3 regions of the Kitasatospora sp. NPDC029312 genome follow, and region 1 is predicted to be linked to each of the others. Evidence: riboswitches for the same ligand, from Rfam matches in the RefSeq annotation. Region 1 holds a riboswitch; each other region holds the start of a gene.
The links. Region 1 has a riboswitch for cobalamin ahead of ACZ4WV_RS02125 (ribonucleoside-diphosphate reductase subunit alpha). Riboswitches for the same ligand answer to the same signal wherever they lie in the genome.
Positions count from the first base shown of each region.

Region 2: linked by a shared signal. The riboswitch ahead of ACZ4WV_RS21955 (cobalamin biosynthesis protein) and the one ahead of ACZ4WV_RS02125 (ribonucleoside-diphosphate reductase subunit alpha) in region 1 are both predicted to bind cobalamin.
Region 3: linked by a shared signal. The riboswitch ahead of nicT (Nickel transporter NicT) and the one ahead of ACZ4WV_RS02125 (ribonucleoside-diphosphate reductase subunit alpha) in region 1 are both predicted to bind cobalamin.

Region 1 covers NZ_JBVHXY010000002.1:124,228-128,732, forward strand. The annotation lists gene ACZ4WV_RS02125 (ribonucleoside-diphosphate reductase subunit alpha) at 1-2,254, opposite strand, end outside; cobalamin riboswitch at 2,446-2,577, opposite strand; gene ACZ4WV_RS02130 (hypothetical protein) at 3,108-4,034, shown strand; gene ACZ4WV_RS02135 (glycoside hydrolase family 26 protein) at 4,174-4,505, shown strand, end outside.
Region 2 covers NZ_JBVHXY010000026.1:85,884-90,388, forward strand. The annotation lists gene ACZ4WV_RS21945 (putative cobaltochelatase) at 1-25, opposite strand, end outside; gene ACZ4WV_RS21950 (cobyric acid synthase) at 22-1,560, opposite strand; gene ACZ4WV_RS21955 (cobalamin biosynthesis protein) at 1,557-2,519, opposite strand; cobalamin riboswitch at 2,619-2,747, opposite strand; gene ACZ4WV_RS21960 (transcriptional regulator) at 2,945-3,637, shown strand; gene ACZ4WV_RS21965 (alpha/beta hydrolase) at 3,756-4,505, shown strand, end outside.
Region 3 covers NZ_JBVHXY010000029.1:57,309-61,813, reverse strand. The annotation lists gene ACZ4WV_RS23230 (type B 50S ribosomal protein L31) at 18-266, shown strand; partial or broken gene ACZ4WV_RS23225 (hypothetical protein) at 388-675, shown strand; gene nicT (Nickel transporter NicT) at 732-1,844, opposite strand; cobalamin riboswitch at 1,877-2,070, opposite strand; gene ACZ4WV_RS23215 (ArsR/SmtB family transcription factor) at 2,152-2,535, shown strand; gene ACZ4WV_RS23210 (hypothetical protein) at 2,604-4,286, shown strand; gene ACZ4WV_RS23205 (AAA family ATPase) at 4,274-4,505, opposite strand, start outside.

The DNA of each region.
Region 1 (4,505 bases):
AGCGCAGGTAGTAGGTGGTCTTGAGACCGACCTTCCACGCGTACGCGTACATCGAGCTGAGCTTGCCGATGGTCGGCGCGGCCATGAACAGGTTCAGCGACTGGCTCTGGTCCAGGTACGGCATGCGGGCCGCCGCCAGGTCGATCAGCGCGCGCTGGGGCAGCTCCCAGGCCGTCCGGTACAGGGAACGGACGTCCTGCGGCAGCCAGTTGAACTCCTGGACGGAGCCGTTGGCGTCGCGCAGCGCGTCGCGGGTCTGCTGGTCCCAGACGCCGAGCTCCTTCAGCTCGCGCACCAGGTACGGGTTGACCTGCAGGAACTCGCCGCTCAGCGTCTCGCGCTTGAACAGGTTGGACACCTGCGGCTCGATGCACTCGTACACGCCGGCGATCGAGGCGATGGTCGCGGTCGGGGCGATCGCGAGCAGCAGCGAGTTGCGCAGGCCGGTCTCGGCGATGCGGGCGCGCAGGGCCGTCCAGCGGTCGGCCCACTGCGGGGCGGCGCTCGGGAAGTGGTCGATGTGCAGTTCGCCGCGGGCGGCGCGGGTCTCGCCGTACGCCTCGTGGCGGCCGAGCTGCTCGGCCAGTTCGGCGGAGCGCTCGTAGGCGGTGAGCATGATGCGCTCGGCGATGAGCGTGGACAGGCGGGCGGCCTCGGCGGAGTCGAAGTCGATCCGCAGCTTGAAGAAGACGTCCTGCAGGCCCATCACGCCGAGGCCGACCGGGCGCCAGCGGGAGTTGGACGTCCCCGCCTCGGTGGTCGGGTAGAAGTTGATGTCGACCACGCGGTCGAGGAACGTCACGGCGGTACGGACGGTGGCGTCGAGGCGCTCCCAGTCCATCGCGCCCAGCAGGTCGTCGGCGGAGGCGCCGACGGCCACGTGGGCGCCGAGGTTGACCGAGCCGAGGTTGCAGACGGCGGTCTCGGAGTCGTCCGTGACCTCCAGGATCTCGGTGCACAGGTTGGAGGAGTGCACCGTGCGGCCCGGCAGGGCGGTCTGGTTGGCGGCGCGGTTGGAGGCGTCCTTGAAGGTCATCCAGCCGTTGCCGGTCTGGGCGAGGGTGCGCATCATGCGGGCGTAGAGGGTCTGCGCCGGGATGGTGCGGACGGCCTTGCCGGCCTGCTCGGCCTTGCGGTAGGCCTCGTCGAAGTCGGCGCCCCACAGGTCGACCAGCTCGGGGACGTCGGCCGGGGAGAACAGCGACCAGTCCTGGTTGGCGTTGACGCGGCGCATGAACTCGTCCGGGATCCAGTGCGCCAGATTGAGGTTGTGGGTGCGGCGCGCCTCCTCGCCGGTGTTGTCGCGCAGCTCCAGGAACTCCTCGATGTCGGCGTGCCAGGTCTCCAGGTAGACGCAGGCCGCGCCCTTGCGTCGGCCGCCCTGGTTGACCGCGGCGACCGAGGAGTCGAGGGTGCGCAGGAACGGGACGATGCCGTTGGACTTGCCGTTGGTGCCGCGGATCAGGCTGCCGCGCGAGCGGATGCGCGAGTAGGACAGGCCGATGCCGCCGGCGTGCTTGGACAGCCGGGCGATCTGCGCGTAGCGGTTGTAGATCGAGTCGAGGTTGTCCAGCGGGGAGTCGAGCAGGTAGCAGCTCGACATCTGCGGGTGCCGGGTGCCGGAGTTGAAGAGCGTCGGCGAGGAGGTCAGGTACTCCAGGCGGCTCATCAGGCCGTACAGTTCGGCCACCTCGCGCACCGACTGCTCGGAGTCGCCGACCGCCAGGCCGCAGGCGACGCGGAGCAGGAAGTGCTGCGGGGTCTCGATGACCTTGCGGGTGATCGGGTGGCGCAGCAGGTAGCGGGACTGCACGGTGCGCAGCCCGAAGTACTCGAAGCGGTCGTCGCCGTGGGCGTCGATCAGCGCGTCCAGGGCGGCGGCGTGCTTGGCGACGAAGGCCGCGGTGGTGTCGCCGATCAGGCCCTCGGCGTGGCCGACGGCGATCGAGGCGGAGAAGGAGACCGAGCCCTGGCTGTTCGCCTCGTCCACGATCTCCAGGGCGAGCAGGCGGGCGGCCAGCTTCGAGTACTGGGGGTCCTCGGCGATCATCGACGCGGCGGCGTCCACGGCCAGCCCGCGCAGCTCGGCGAAGTCCGAGCCGGCGTGGCGGCCGCGCAGCGCGGCGGCGGCGACATGACCGGGGTCCACCTCGGTGAGATCGGCGCTGCGGTCGGTGAGCAGCCGCAGCAGCGCGCCCCCGGGGTCGGAGACCGTCGGGTCGGTGAAGGCGGTGCCGGTGCCCTGGGCGGGCAGGGTGGCTGAGGCAGCGGTGGTCAAGGCGCTCTCTCCTGGCGGCGATCGGCGGCGTGATCGGGTGGCACCGGGCCGATCTGGGCAGGGGAGCACGGCGCGAACGCTGAACGCGTCGCGCGACGGTGTCTCCCCGGCCCGCCCGCGAGGCCCGGAGGGGTACTGCTCGTGCTGGCGCGGCCTCTGCGGGAGGGCCGTGGCGCACGCCGCCGGCAGGTACTCGGACTCGCGGACACGGCTGCTGGAGCCGCCCGCACACCGCTGCGGGGCAGTCCCGGATTCGCACCGGGTTCCCCTGCATCGACAGCAGGAGTGAGCATACATGTAGTGGTGTCTCGGTGATGCGGCACCAGATGTTGTGCGGCGCGGTGTGTCGGAACGATGACCGGCGGTACCGGGCGGGCGGCCGTTCGTGGCCTTCCGGGGGCCGGATCCGGGCGTCGGACCGTCCCTGATCCGCCCCGGGCCCGAGCCGATCCGCGCCCCGGCCGGGCGCGGCCGACCCGACGTCAGGGCCGGATCCGGCCGGCGCCCGTCCTGGTTTCGATACGGAACGGTCACCGGGGGGACCGGTGGTCGGGGGGATGCCCTACGATCTGGGCGCATGAGCGACGGAACTGGCGTACCTGGGCAGGGGCCGCAGGGAACGCCCCCCGCCGGGTCGGGGGACGCACGGAATCATCAGCCGGCGGGGCCGGGCCCGGTGCCGCCGCCGAGCGGCGGTTTCGGCCCGCCGCCGGCCTCCTACGGGCCGGTGGTGCCGTCCGCGCAGCCGCTCCCGCAGCCCGTTCCGGCTGTGCCGCAGCCGCAGCCGGTCGCGCAGCCGCAGGCCCAACCAGTGCCGCAACCCCAGCCCGTGCCGCAGCCGATGGCGCCGCAGGCCCAGCCGCAGCACCAGCCGGTGCAGCCGATGGCCGCCCCGCAGTGGCAGCAGCAGCCCCCGCCGCAGCCCGTGCCGCCGCAGCGCGTCGAGCCGGACTGGGAGGCGCTGGCGAACCGCAACGAGGCCGCCGCCAAGCGCAAGCGCCGGATGAAGGTCATCGGCGTCGTGGCCGCGGTCGTCGTGGTGGGCGGCCTGGTCGCGGGCGGTGCGGTGCTGCTCGGCAAGAAGGGCGACCCCGGCAAGACCGGCGGCGGCCCGACCCCCACCGTGGCGGCCACCTCCGGCCGCCCGACCCCCGGCCCGTCGAGCGCGAGCCCGGGCGGCCAGGGTGACGACCCGTCGAAGCCGATCTGGGAGGCCGCCACCGACCCGGCGCCGCAGGACGCGGGGGCGCTGTTCTCCGCGACGCAGGTGACGATCAACGGCGCGACCTGGACCCGGACCGTGGTCTCCCTGGACCAGCCCTGCTGGGACGGCAACTCCACCACCGGCGGGCTGGGCAAGGTCCTCGGTGACCAGGGCTGCCAGAAGGTGCTCCGGGCGACGTACGTCTCCGGCGACAGCGCGGTGACCGTCGGCGCCGCCGTCTTCGACCACAAGATCCAGGCCGAGACCGCGATGAAGAACTACACCGGCCAGCTCAAGGGCCTTCCCGCGCCCGGGGCCCCGGCGTTCTGCGCCAACGCCGGCTGCACCGGCACCCACAGCAGCCTCGGCCGGTACGCCTACTTCACCGTCGAGGGCTCGGCGAAGGGCGGCAACGCCCCCGACGCCACCGCGACGGCGGCGGCCTCCGGGTTCGCCGAGCACGTGAAGGGCCGGCTGCTCCAGCGGGCCAAGGCGGCGGGCTCCGCCACGCCCGGATCCCAGGGCACGCCGGCGGCCACCCCGGCCGGCTGAGCTACGCCGGCATCCCGGTGCCGGCGGACGCGTTCGCCGGGACCGGGGGAGTGTGGCAGGCTCTCATCGGAGTTTTTCGTACGCGTGTTCCGGTTGCGTCCGTGGGGGTCGGTACCGGCGAGCAACCGGAGGAGCGGTCGTGGCCCTGCCCAATGCCCTGCGCGGCAAGTCCGCCGTCCTGGCCGCGGCCGGGATCGTGGTCGTCGCGGGCACCTTCGCGCTGCTGGGCCGGGACGACCGGATCGACGCGACCCAGCCCCTGCGGGTACCGGTGTCGGTCGGCGCCCCGGGGCGCACCCTGCCGCCCGACGTGGGGCGGGACCTGCTCGCCCGTGACCCGCAGGCCTCGCCGAACGCCCGCGCCGTCGACCAGTTCCTCACCGACCTGGAGCGCCAGGCCCGCACCGGGCAGAGCGGCGGAACGGTGATCGGCCAGCACGTCGAAGCGCACAACGAGCGCAACAACCCCGA
Region 2 (4,505 bases), on a different contig from region 1:
TGAACGGATAGCGGACGTCAGTCATGCGTCACTCCCAGGTGCCCCGGGCGACAGGAACGGCAGCGATCCGGCCGCCGGCACCCCGCCCTCGATCAGCTTCCACAGCGCGTCGGTGTCCGCGTGCTCCTCGATCAGGTCGCCCAGCCGGTCCAGCCGAGCCTCGCGCGCCTCGGCGAAGCAGGTGTCCGGCGCCGGGACGAACGCCCGGCCGGCCAAGGCGGCGGTCTCGCGCAGGAGTTCACGGCGGAAGCCGTCGTTCTCCAGCACGCCGTGCCAGGTGGTGCCCCAGACCGGGCCGACCCGGCAGCCGTCCAGACCCCGCCCTCGGCCGTCGGAGACGAAGGCCTCGCCGCCCTCGACGGCGACGATTCCGTGGTGGATCTCGTAGCCCTCGACGCGCTGCCCGTACGCCTCGCCGGCCGGCCGGGCGAGCACCTTCGCGGGGCCGAACCGCACGCGGGTCGGCAGCAGGCCGAGCCCGTCGACCAGCCCCGCCCCGGACTCCACCTCGTCGTCGATCGAGCGCGCCAGCATCTGGTACCCGCCGCAGACCCCGAGGATCGGCAGCCCGGCCGCCGCCCGCGCCTTCAGGGCCGGCTCCAGGCAGCGTCCGCGCAGCCAGGCGAGGTCCGCCACGGTGGCCCGGGTGCCGGGCAGCACCACCAGGTCGGCGTCGGCCAGCTCCTCCGGCCTGGTCGCCCAGCGCACCAGCACGCCCGGCTCCTGCGCCAGCGCGTCCACGTCGGTGAAGTTGGACAGCCGGGGGAAGCGCACCACGGCGACCCGCAGCACGTCCGCGCCGAGCGGCCCGCGGCCGTCCACCCGGTCCACCACCGTGGACAGGTCGAGCGAGTCCTCGGCGTCCAGCCACAGGCCCGGCAGCATCGGCAGCGTGCCCAGCACCGGGCGGCCGGTCAGCCCGTGCAGCATCTCCAGACCGGGTGCCAGCAGCCGGGCGTCGCCGCGGAACTTGTTGACGAACCAGCCCGCGACGTGCCTCTGGTCCTCGGCCGACAGCAGCGCCAGCGTCCCGTACATCGCCGCGAACACCCCGCCGCGGTCGATGTCGCCCACCACCACGACGGGCAGTCCGGCGGCCGTGGCCAGGCCCATGTTGGCGATGTCCCGGTCGCGCAGGTTGATCTCGGCGGGCGAGCCGGCGCCCTCGCACACCACCACCTCGAAGCGGCGGCGCAGGTCCGCCAGGCACTCCAGGGCGCGTTCCAGCAGGACGGGCTTGCGCTCCCGGTAGTCCAGCGCGCCGACCTCGGCGACCGGCCGGCCGAGCAGCACCACCTGGCTGCGGCCGTCCGCGCCCGGCTTGAGCAGCACCGGGTTCATCGCCGCCTCCGGCTCCACCCGGGCGGCCTGCGCCTGCATCGCCTGGGCACGGCCGATCTCGGCGCCGTCGGCGGTCACGAAGGAGTTCAGCGACATGTTCTGCGCCTTGAACGGCGCGACCCGCACGCCCTGGCGTGCCAGCCAGCGGCAGATCCCGGCCGTCACCACGCTCTTGCCCGCGTCCGAGGTCGTCCCGGCGACCAGCAGCGCGTTCGTCATGTCCCACTCCTCTTCACCAGGAGCCGCAGCAGGACGTGCCCCGCGACCGTCGTACCCAGGGCCAGCGCGCCCACCCGCCGGGACAGCGTGCAGGCCCGCTCGATGTCGTCCACCGTCACCGGCCGCAACTCCGCGCCCAGGACCGGGCGGTGCTCCAGCCGTTCGCCGTACCGCAGCGTTCCGCCCAGCCGTACGCCCACCGCGCCGGCGAAGGCCGACTCGGCCTGACCGGCGTTCGGGCTCGGGTGCGCGGAACCGTCGCGCCGCCAGATCCGCCAGGCCGTCCGGGGCTCCGGGGCGGCGGCCACCGTCAGCAGCGCCGTCAGCCGGGCGCCCGGCCACCCCACGACGTCGTCCAGCCGGGCCGAGGCCCAGCCGAAGCGGGCGTGGCGGGGCGAGCGGTGGCCCACCATCGCGTCCAGGGTGTTCACCGCGCGGAAGGCGAGCAGGCCGGGCGTGCCCGCGAGGGTGCCCCAGGTCAGCGCGTTCACCACGGCGTCGGCGGTGTTCTCGGCCACCGACTCGACCACCGCCCGGGCGATCTGCTGGCCGTCCAACGCGCTCGGGTCCCGCCCGCACAGGTGCGGCAGCCGCTCCCGCGCGGCCGTCAGATCGCCTGCCGCGAGCGAACGTCCGATGGTCCGGGCCTCCCGGGTCAGCGAGGTGCCGCCGAGCACCGTCCAGGTGGCCGCCGCGGCCAGCGCCGCCCGGCCCGACGGACGCCGCCCGACCGTACGGTCCAGGGCGAGCGCGCCGGCCGCGACCGCGCCCACGCACAGCGCCGTGTACGCCGCCCCGGCCGCGCGGTCGTCGCGCCACAGGCGCCGCTCCAGGCGGGCCGCGGCGCTGCCGAAGAGGGCGACCGGGTGGCCGCGGCGGGGGTCGGCGAAGCGGGCGTCGGCGGCGTAGCCCGCGACGGCGCCCACCGCGAAGGCGGTGGCGCGGGTCAGCGGGCGCACGGCGGCGGGCAGCTCGGGGTCCGGCGGGGCGGGGCAGCCTGCATCGCGTGGGTGTCCTCACTCAGGGTCCGCGCCCTGGATCGACGTACCGGGGGCGAGAGTCTCCTGGCTTCCGGGTCGGACGCACCCCCGGGCCTTCCAGCAGCTTCTGACGGGCCGCCGTGGCATCTTCCGAGCGTGCTCCCCGGTGACAGTGGCGGGACCGCGCCGGACTCGCACCGGCTTCCTCTCCATGCCTCCGTTTGGCCCCAGGATCCCATCACGCGGCTGATCCACGCGTCAACCGAGGTCACGGAGGGGTTGGTCACACGGAGAGCGGGGTTCCATACTGTGCGATCGACCAGCGCGGCCAAGGGCCCGTCAGCCGCGGTTCGTGCGTTCGGGGGCTGGGGGCGCGCCGAGCGGCGCACCTACGGTTCGGTGCCATGCGCCGCAGAAAGTCCCCCGCCGCCGCCCCGCTTCCGGTGCCGTTCTCGCCCGAGGCCGCTCGCACCTACCGGGTCGGCCTCGGCCTGACCCCCGAACAGGTCGCCGAGGGCATGGCCGCCCACGGGGTACGGCTCCTGGCCGGCCACGTCCTCGCCTGGGAGCGCGGGGAGCTGCGCCCGGGCGAGGCCGAGTTCATCGCCCTCGCCCGCGCCCTGTGGTGCTCCGCGGCCGATCTCATGGGCGCCCGCCCGACCGGTCTGCGGGACCACCGCCTCGCCCGGGAGCTCCCCCAGGAGACGGTCGCCGAACGCGTCGGCATGCTGCTGCCCACCTACCAGCAGGCCGAACTGACCGGCCGGTGGGACGGGGACGTGGAGCAGACGTACGCCCTCGCCGTGGTGCTGGGCCTGCGGCTGACCGAGCTGGTCGAGGCCACCGGCCGGGCCGAGGCGCTCGACCGCCTGCTGCGCCAGTGCGTCGCGGGCCGCTGGCAGCCGCACCTGCGCGCGCTCGCCCGGCTCGTCCCCGTCGCCGAGCAGGAGCTCACCGCCGTCGTGGTCGCCCTGAGCCAGGAGCACCACGTCCCCGCCCACTGGGGCATGCCCAGCGGGCCCCGCACGCCCGCCGTGCCCGTCACCCCGCGCTTCTGGGAGCTCCTCGCGGCGCAGCCGACGATCATTCCCGTCTGACCGTTGTTTTTCGGCCTTTCGTGCCCCGGACGGACCAGTCCGGTGGCCGGAGGGTGCCGGGCCCCGGTGAACTGGTGCACGAACACCGTCCGGTCCGTGAAGCAGAGCGGGGAACGATATGCGTTGGGGAACCGCAGCCGTGGTGGCGGCCGCCGCCGTGGGGGCCGGGGCCGCCGTCCTGGTGATCGGCCGCCGGGCCTCCGAGCGGATGGTCCGACCGGGCTCCGGGCCGGACGCGGGGACGGCCGTGCAGGAGAGCGGCCCGATCCTGGTGCAGAGCCTCGGCGCCGGGCGGGTCACCTTCACCCGTCGCCCGGAGAGCCTGCGGCGCGGCCGCTGGGCGGTCGAGTGGGCGGATCACGGGCACGCGGTGGTGGAGGACATCCTGCACAGCGACGAGCGGGGCGTCACCCGGCGGCTGGTCCGCGCGGACCGGGGCACCCTGACGCCGGGCACCGAGGTCCGCTTCACTCCCCGGGTGCTGCTCGGCAACCCCACCGAGGCGCTCGGCCTCGCCTTCGCCGAGACCAGCGCCCGCGGCGAGCTGGGCGCCCTCCCGGCCTGGCACCTCGAAGGCAAGCGCGGCACCTGGGTGGTCCTGGTGCACGGCACGGAGGCCGACCGCCAGCAGACCCTGCCGGTCCTGCCGCTGCTCGACCGCCTCGGCCTGCCCGTGCTGGCCGTCACCTACCGCGGGGACGAGGGCGCCCCCGCCTCCCCGGACGGCTTCAGCCACTTCGGCGCGACCGAGTGGCGCGACGTCGAGTCGGCGGTGCGGCTGGCGCTCGACCGCGACGCCGGACGGGTGATCCTCTACGGCTGGTCGCTGGGCGCGACCATGGTGCTGCACACGGCGGCCCGCTCCGCC
Region 3 (4,505 bases), on a different contig from region 1:
CCAGACAGGAGCTCCCCATGAAGTCCGGAATCCACCCGAGCTACCGTCCGGTCGTCTTCCGCGACAAGGTCGGCGGCCTCTCCTTCCTCTCCCGCTCCACGGCCACCGGCGAGAAGACGGTCGAGTGGGAGGACGGCCGCACCTACCCGGTGATCGACGTGGAGATCTCCTCGGCGAGCCACCCCTTCTACACCGGCCAGTCCCGGGTGCTCGACACCGCCGGGCGGGTCGAGCAGTTCCGCCGCCGCTACGGCGACCGGCACTGACCAGCAGCCGCGACGGCGTCTCCCGCGATCCGGGGAGGCGCCGTCGCGGCACGACGGAAGGCCGTCAGCGCGGCGGCGGGACGGACACCACCATGGTCAGCCGCAGCAGCCGTCAGCCCGCTACCGGGCGCTCGCGCTCGGCCCGATGGGCGTCGTCTCCCCGCCCGCCACCGTCGGCGTCGCAGTGCCGGTCGGCGTCGGACTCGCGCTCGGCGAACGGCCGGGGCTCGTCCAGCTGGCCGGGAGCGCGGTGGCCGTGGTCGGCGTGGTGCTGGCCGGCGGCCCCGAGCGCGGCGGGCCGTCCGCCGCCCGCACCGCCCTGGTGCTCACCCTGGCCGCCGCGTTCGGCTTCGGCGCCGACATGGCCCTGCTCTCCCAGGCCTCGGCCGGCGGCGGACTGCTGCTCGCCTCCGCCTGAGCCGGGCCGCGGCCCCCGCCCCCCGACCGCGGCCCTGCAACGGCGGCTCAGGAGCGCTCCACCGTCCAGCGCTTCTCGACGCCGGCCAGCTTCCAGTACGCGATCGCCGCGGCCCACACCACCACGAACAGCCCGGCGATCGCGTACCCGACGTTGTCCAGGGAGATGTCCGAGATGAACCCGGTGACCGGGTCGGTCAGGTCGAGCTTCTCGTGCAGCACCCCGACCAGTTCGATGGTGCCGATGATGAACGCCACGGCGATCGACAGCCCAGTGATGGTCAGGTTGTAGTACACCTTGCGCACCGGGTTGGAGAACGCCCACTGGTACGCGAAGTTCATGAAGGTCCCGTCCAGGGTGTCGAACAGGCTCATCCCGGCCGCGAACAGCAGCGGCAGGCAGACGATCGCGTACCAGGGCAGCCCGGCCGCCGCGCCCGAACCGGCCATCACCATCAGGGTGACCTCGGTCGCGGTGTCGAAGCCCAGTCCCAGCACCATGCCCACCGGGAACATCTGCCCCGGCCGGGTGATGGAGCGGGTCGCGCGGTTCAGCACCCGGGCCATGAAGCCGCGCGAGTTGAGGTGCTCCTCCAGCTCCGCCTCGTCGAACCGCCCGGCCCGCATCGAGCGGAACACCTTGAGGATGCCGAGCAGCGCCGCCAGGTTGAGCGCGCCGATCAGGTAGAGGAAGGCGCCGGAGGCCGTGGTGCCGACCAGTCCGAGCCACTTGTGGGTGGCCGAGTCGTCGTCCATCAGCGTGTTCGCCAGCTGGGCGCCGCCCGCCACCAGGGCGGCCATCACGACCACCATCGAGGAGTGCCCGAGCGCGAACCAGAACCCGACCGAGACCGGCCGCTTGCCGTCCGCCATCAGCTTGCGGGTGGTGTTGTCGATCACCGCGATGTGGTCGGCGTCGAAGGCGTGCCGCATGCCGAGGGTGTACGCGGTGATGCCCAGGCCCACCCCGAAGACCTGGGTGCCGACCGCGTACTCGTGGGGCGCGACCAGGAAGACGAGCGTCCCGAAGGCCACCACGTGCATGGCCAGGATCACCGCCATCAGCCCCGCCGTGCGGACGGTGTCCTCGCGCTTCCATCTGAACGTGGGCAGGACGGAAGGGGCCGCCTCGGTCGGGACGGCGGTTTCGGGCAGGGTCATCTGCGGATCACGCTCCAGCACCTCGTGGAATGACTTCGTGAGATGCCGTGGCCGGTCTCCTGGCTTACGGGGCTTCCGGACCCGCCTTCCCAGGCGCACGAAGCGCCCAGTGGCACGTAGGGTCCGGACAACTGTCCCCCGATCACAGTGGCGAGGGCCGCTCCGGACTGGGACCCCTGGAGGTCCGCCACCGGTCTTCCCGAGCACCACGGCGGGCAACACCGTAGGGGCCCGGCTCCACCCTCGCAAGGCTGCGCACCTGTGCAGGTGTTCAGGATCACAGGGCCCTGCCTGCAAGAATGTGCGCATGCATCTCGTACCGGCCGACCGCGCGGGCCACCGCACCATCGACGGGCACCGGGTCTGCGAGGCCATCGCCGCGATCGGCGACACCGCGCACGTCCGCTCCTGGGCCGAGCGGTTCTCCCTGCTCGCCGACCCCGGACGGCTCGCCCTGCTGCTCGCCCTGCACCGGGCCGGCCCGCTCGCCGTCAGCGACCTCGCGGTCGCCACCGGCATGCGCGACCCCGCCGTCTCCCAGGCCCTGCGCCTGCTCCGCACGGCCGGCGTGGTCGCCGGGGACAAGGACGGACGCGTGGTGCGCTACCGGCTCGTCGACGAGGGCATGCGCCCCCTCCTCGACGAGTGCGCCGCCGGCGAGCACCACGAGCCGACCGCAGCTGCGGGCTGACCGACACTCGGACTGCCCGTCCCTCAGGAAGCGGCGCCTCGGCGCGGCCGGATGAGTACGATCATGAGGTGCCGTCCCACCCCCACGTCTGGCCCGCCGACCGCTGGAACACCCGCCCGGTCAAGGCCCGCGTGCTGGCTGTCGCCCGCACCCTCACCTCCGCGACGAGGGTCCTGGACGTCCTCAGCCTGCTGCACCGGGACGGCATCGAGCGGTACGTCACCGTCAACCCCGGCTCCGTCTTCGCCGACGGCGGCCTGACCGAGTACCTGCGCGGCCTGCCCGGCTACACCGTGCTGGACTGGGAGGACGCCCTCCGGCACCGCTTCGACCTGGCCGTCGCCTGCGCCGTCCACGCCTCCATGCACCGGCTGGACGCCCGGCTCGTCGTCCTGCCGCACGGCGCCGGCTACAACCGCCTGGTCACCGAGTCCACCGGTGACACGGTCAGCTCCGCGGGCCTGTCCCGCAAGGAACTGACCCACCGGGGCCGGGTGTTCGTGGACGTCCTCGGTCTCTCCCACCCCGAGCAGCTGGACCGGCTGCGCACCTCCTGCCCCGAGGCGGTGGACGTCGCCCGGGTCGTCGGTGACCCGTGCTTCGACCGGATGCTCGGCAGCGAGCGCTCCCGTGACGCCTACCGCGCCGCCCTCGGCGCCGTCGACGGCCGCCGACTCGTCGTCGTCAACTCGACCTGGAGCGCCCACTCGTTATTCGGCCGCCGCCCCGACCTGCCCCGGAACCTGGCCCGCCGGCTGCCCGCCGACGAGTACACCGTCGCCGTCGTGCTGCACCCCAACATCTGGAGCCGGCACGACCCCGAGTCCCTGCTCGCCGACGCCCACCGGACGGGCCTGCGGCTGATCCCGCCGCACCAGGGTTGGCAGGCCGCGCTCGTCGCCGCCGACTGCCTGATCGGCGACCACGGCTCGGTCTCCGTCTACGGCGCCGCCCTCGGCCGCCGCACCCTGCTCGTCGCCACCGGCGCCGACGAACTCGACCCGCGCTCCCCCGGCTACGCCTTCGGCCAGGCCGCGCCCGTCCTCGACCCCGACGGCGACCTCGCCGCCCAGCTCGAACAGGCCCTCGCCCAGGACCCGGCCGACCTGAGCGACGTCACCGACCGCGCGCTCGCCCACCGCGGCGAGTCCGCCCGGCTGCTGCGCCCGCTGCTCTACTCGTTCCTGGAGCACCTGGACGAGCCCGAGGACGAGCCCTTCCTGCCGCCCTACCCCAAGCCCGTGCCGCGCCCCGGCACCACCGACGGCCCCACCGCCTACGACGTCGAAGGCGGCAGCGAGGGCACGGAGGTCAGCCTGCGGCGCTACCCCTTCGACCCGGGCGACCACACCCCGCGCGGCTTCCACGCGCTCACCGACGACCACCCGGGCGACGCCCTGCGCTACACCGCCGAGGTCCTCGCCCGCACCGAGCCGCGCGCCGAACGCCCCGCCGCCCACTGGCTCGCCGACACCGCCGCCGCACTCCCCGGCCTCGCCGTCGCGGTGGCCGCCCTCGGTCCGGCCCGCCACCTGCTCCGGCTGCGCACCGGCCTGCTGCTGGAAGCCGTCGCCGAACGGGACTTCGGCTGCGCCGACCCCGCCCTCGACCCCCTGCTGCTCGGCTCCGCCGTCGCCTGCTGGCTCACCGACGGCGGCGACCCGACCGGCCTGCCCGAGCACGGCCTCACCGTCCGCACCGGGGAGCACCGCACCCGGGTGTCCTTCCGTACGGAGCCTCAGCCCTGCTGACCCGCGAGCTCCCGCAGCCGGGCGCGGCTGCGCTCCGCCAGCTCCCGATCGTCCAACTCCTCGGCCAGGGCGACCAGCAGGGTGTGGGCCTGGGCCTCCTTCGAGTACAGCCCGCGCTCCCCGGCCCGGCGGGCGCAGTCCCCGGCCGCGGCGACGGCGAGGTCCAGCCGCCCGAGCGCGCGGTGGGCCCGGGCGAGGACCAGCGGCAGCTTCATCAGC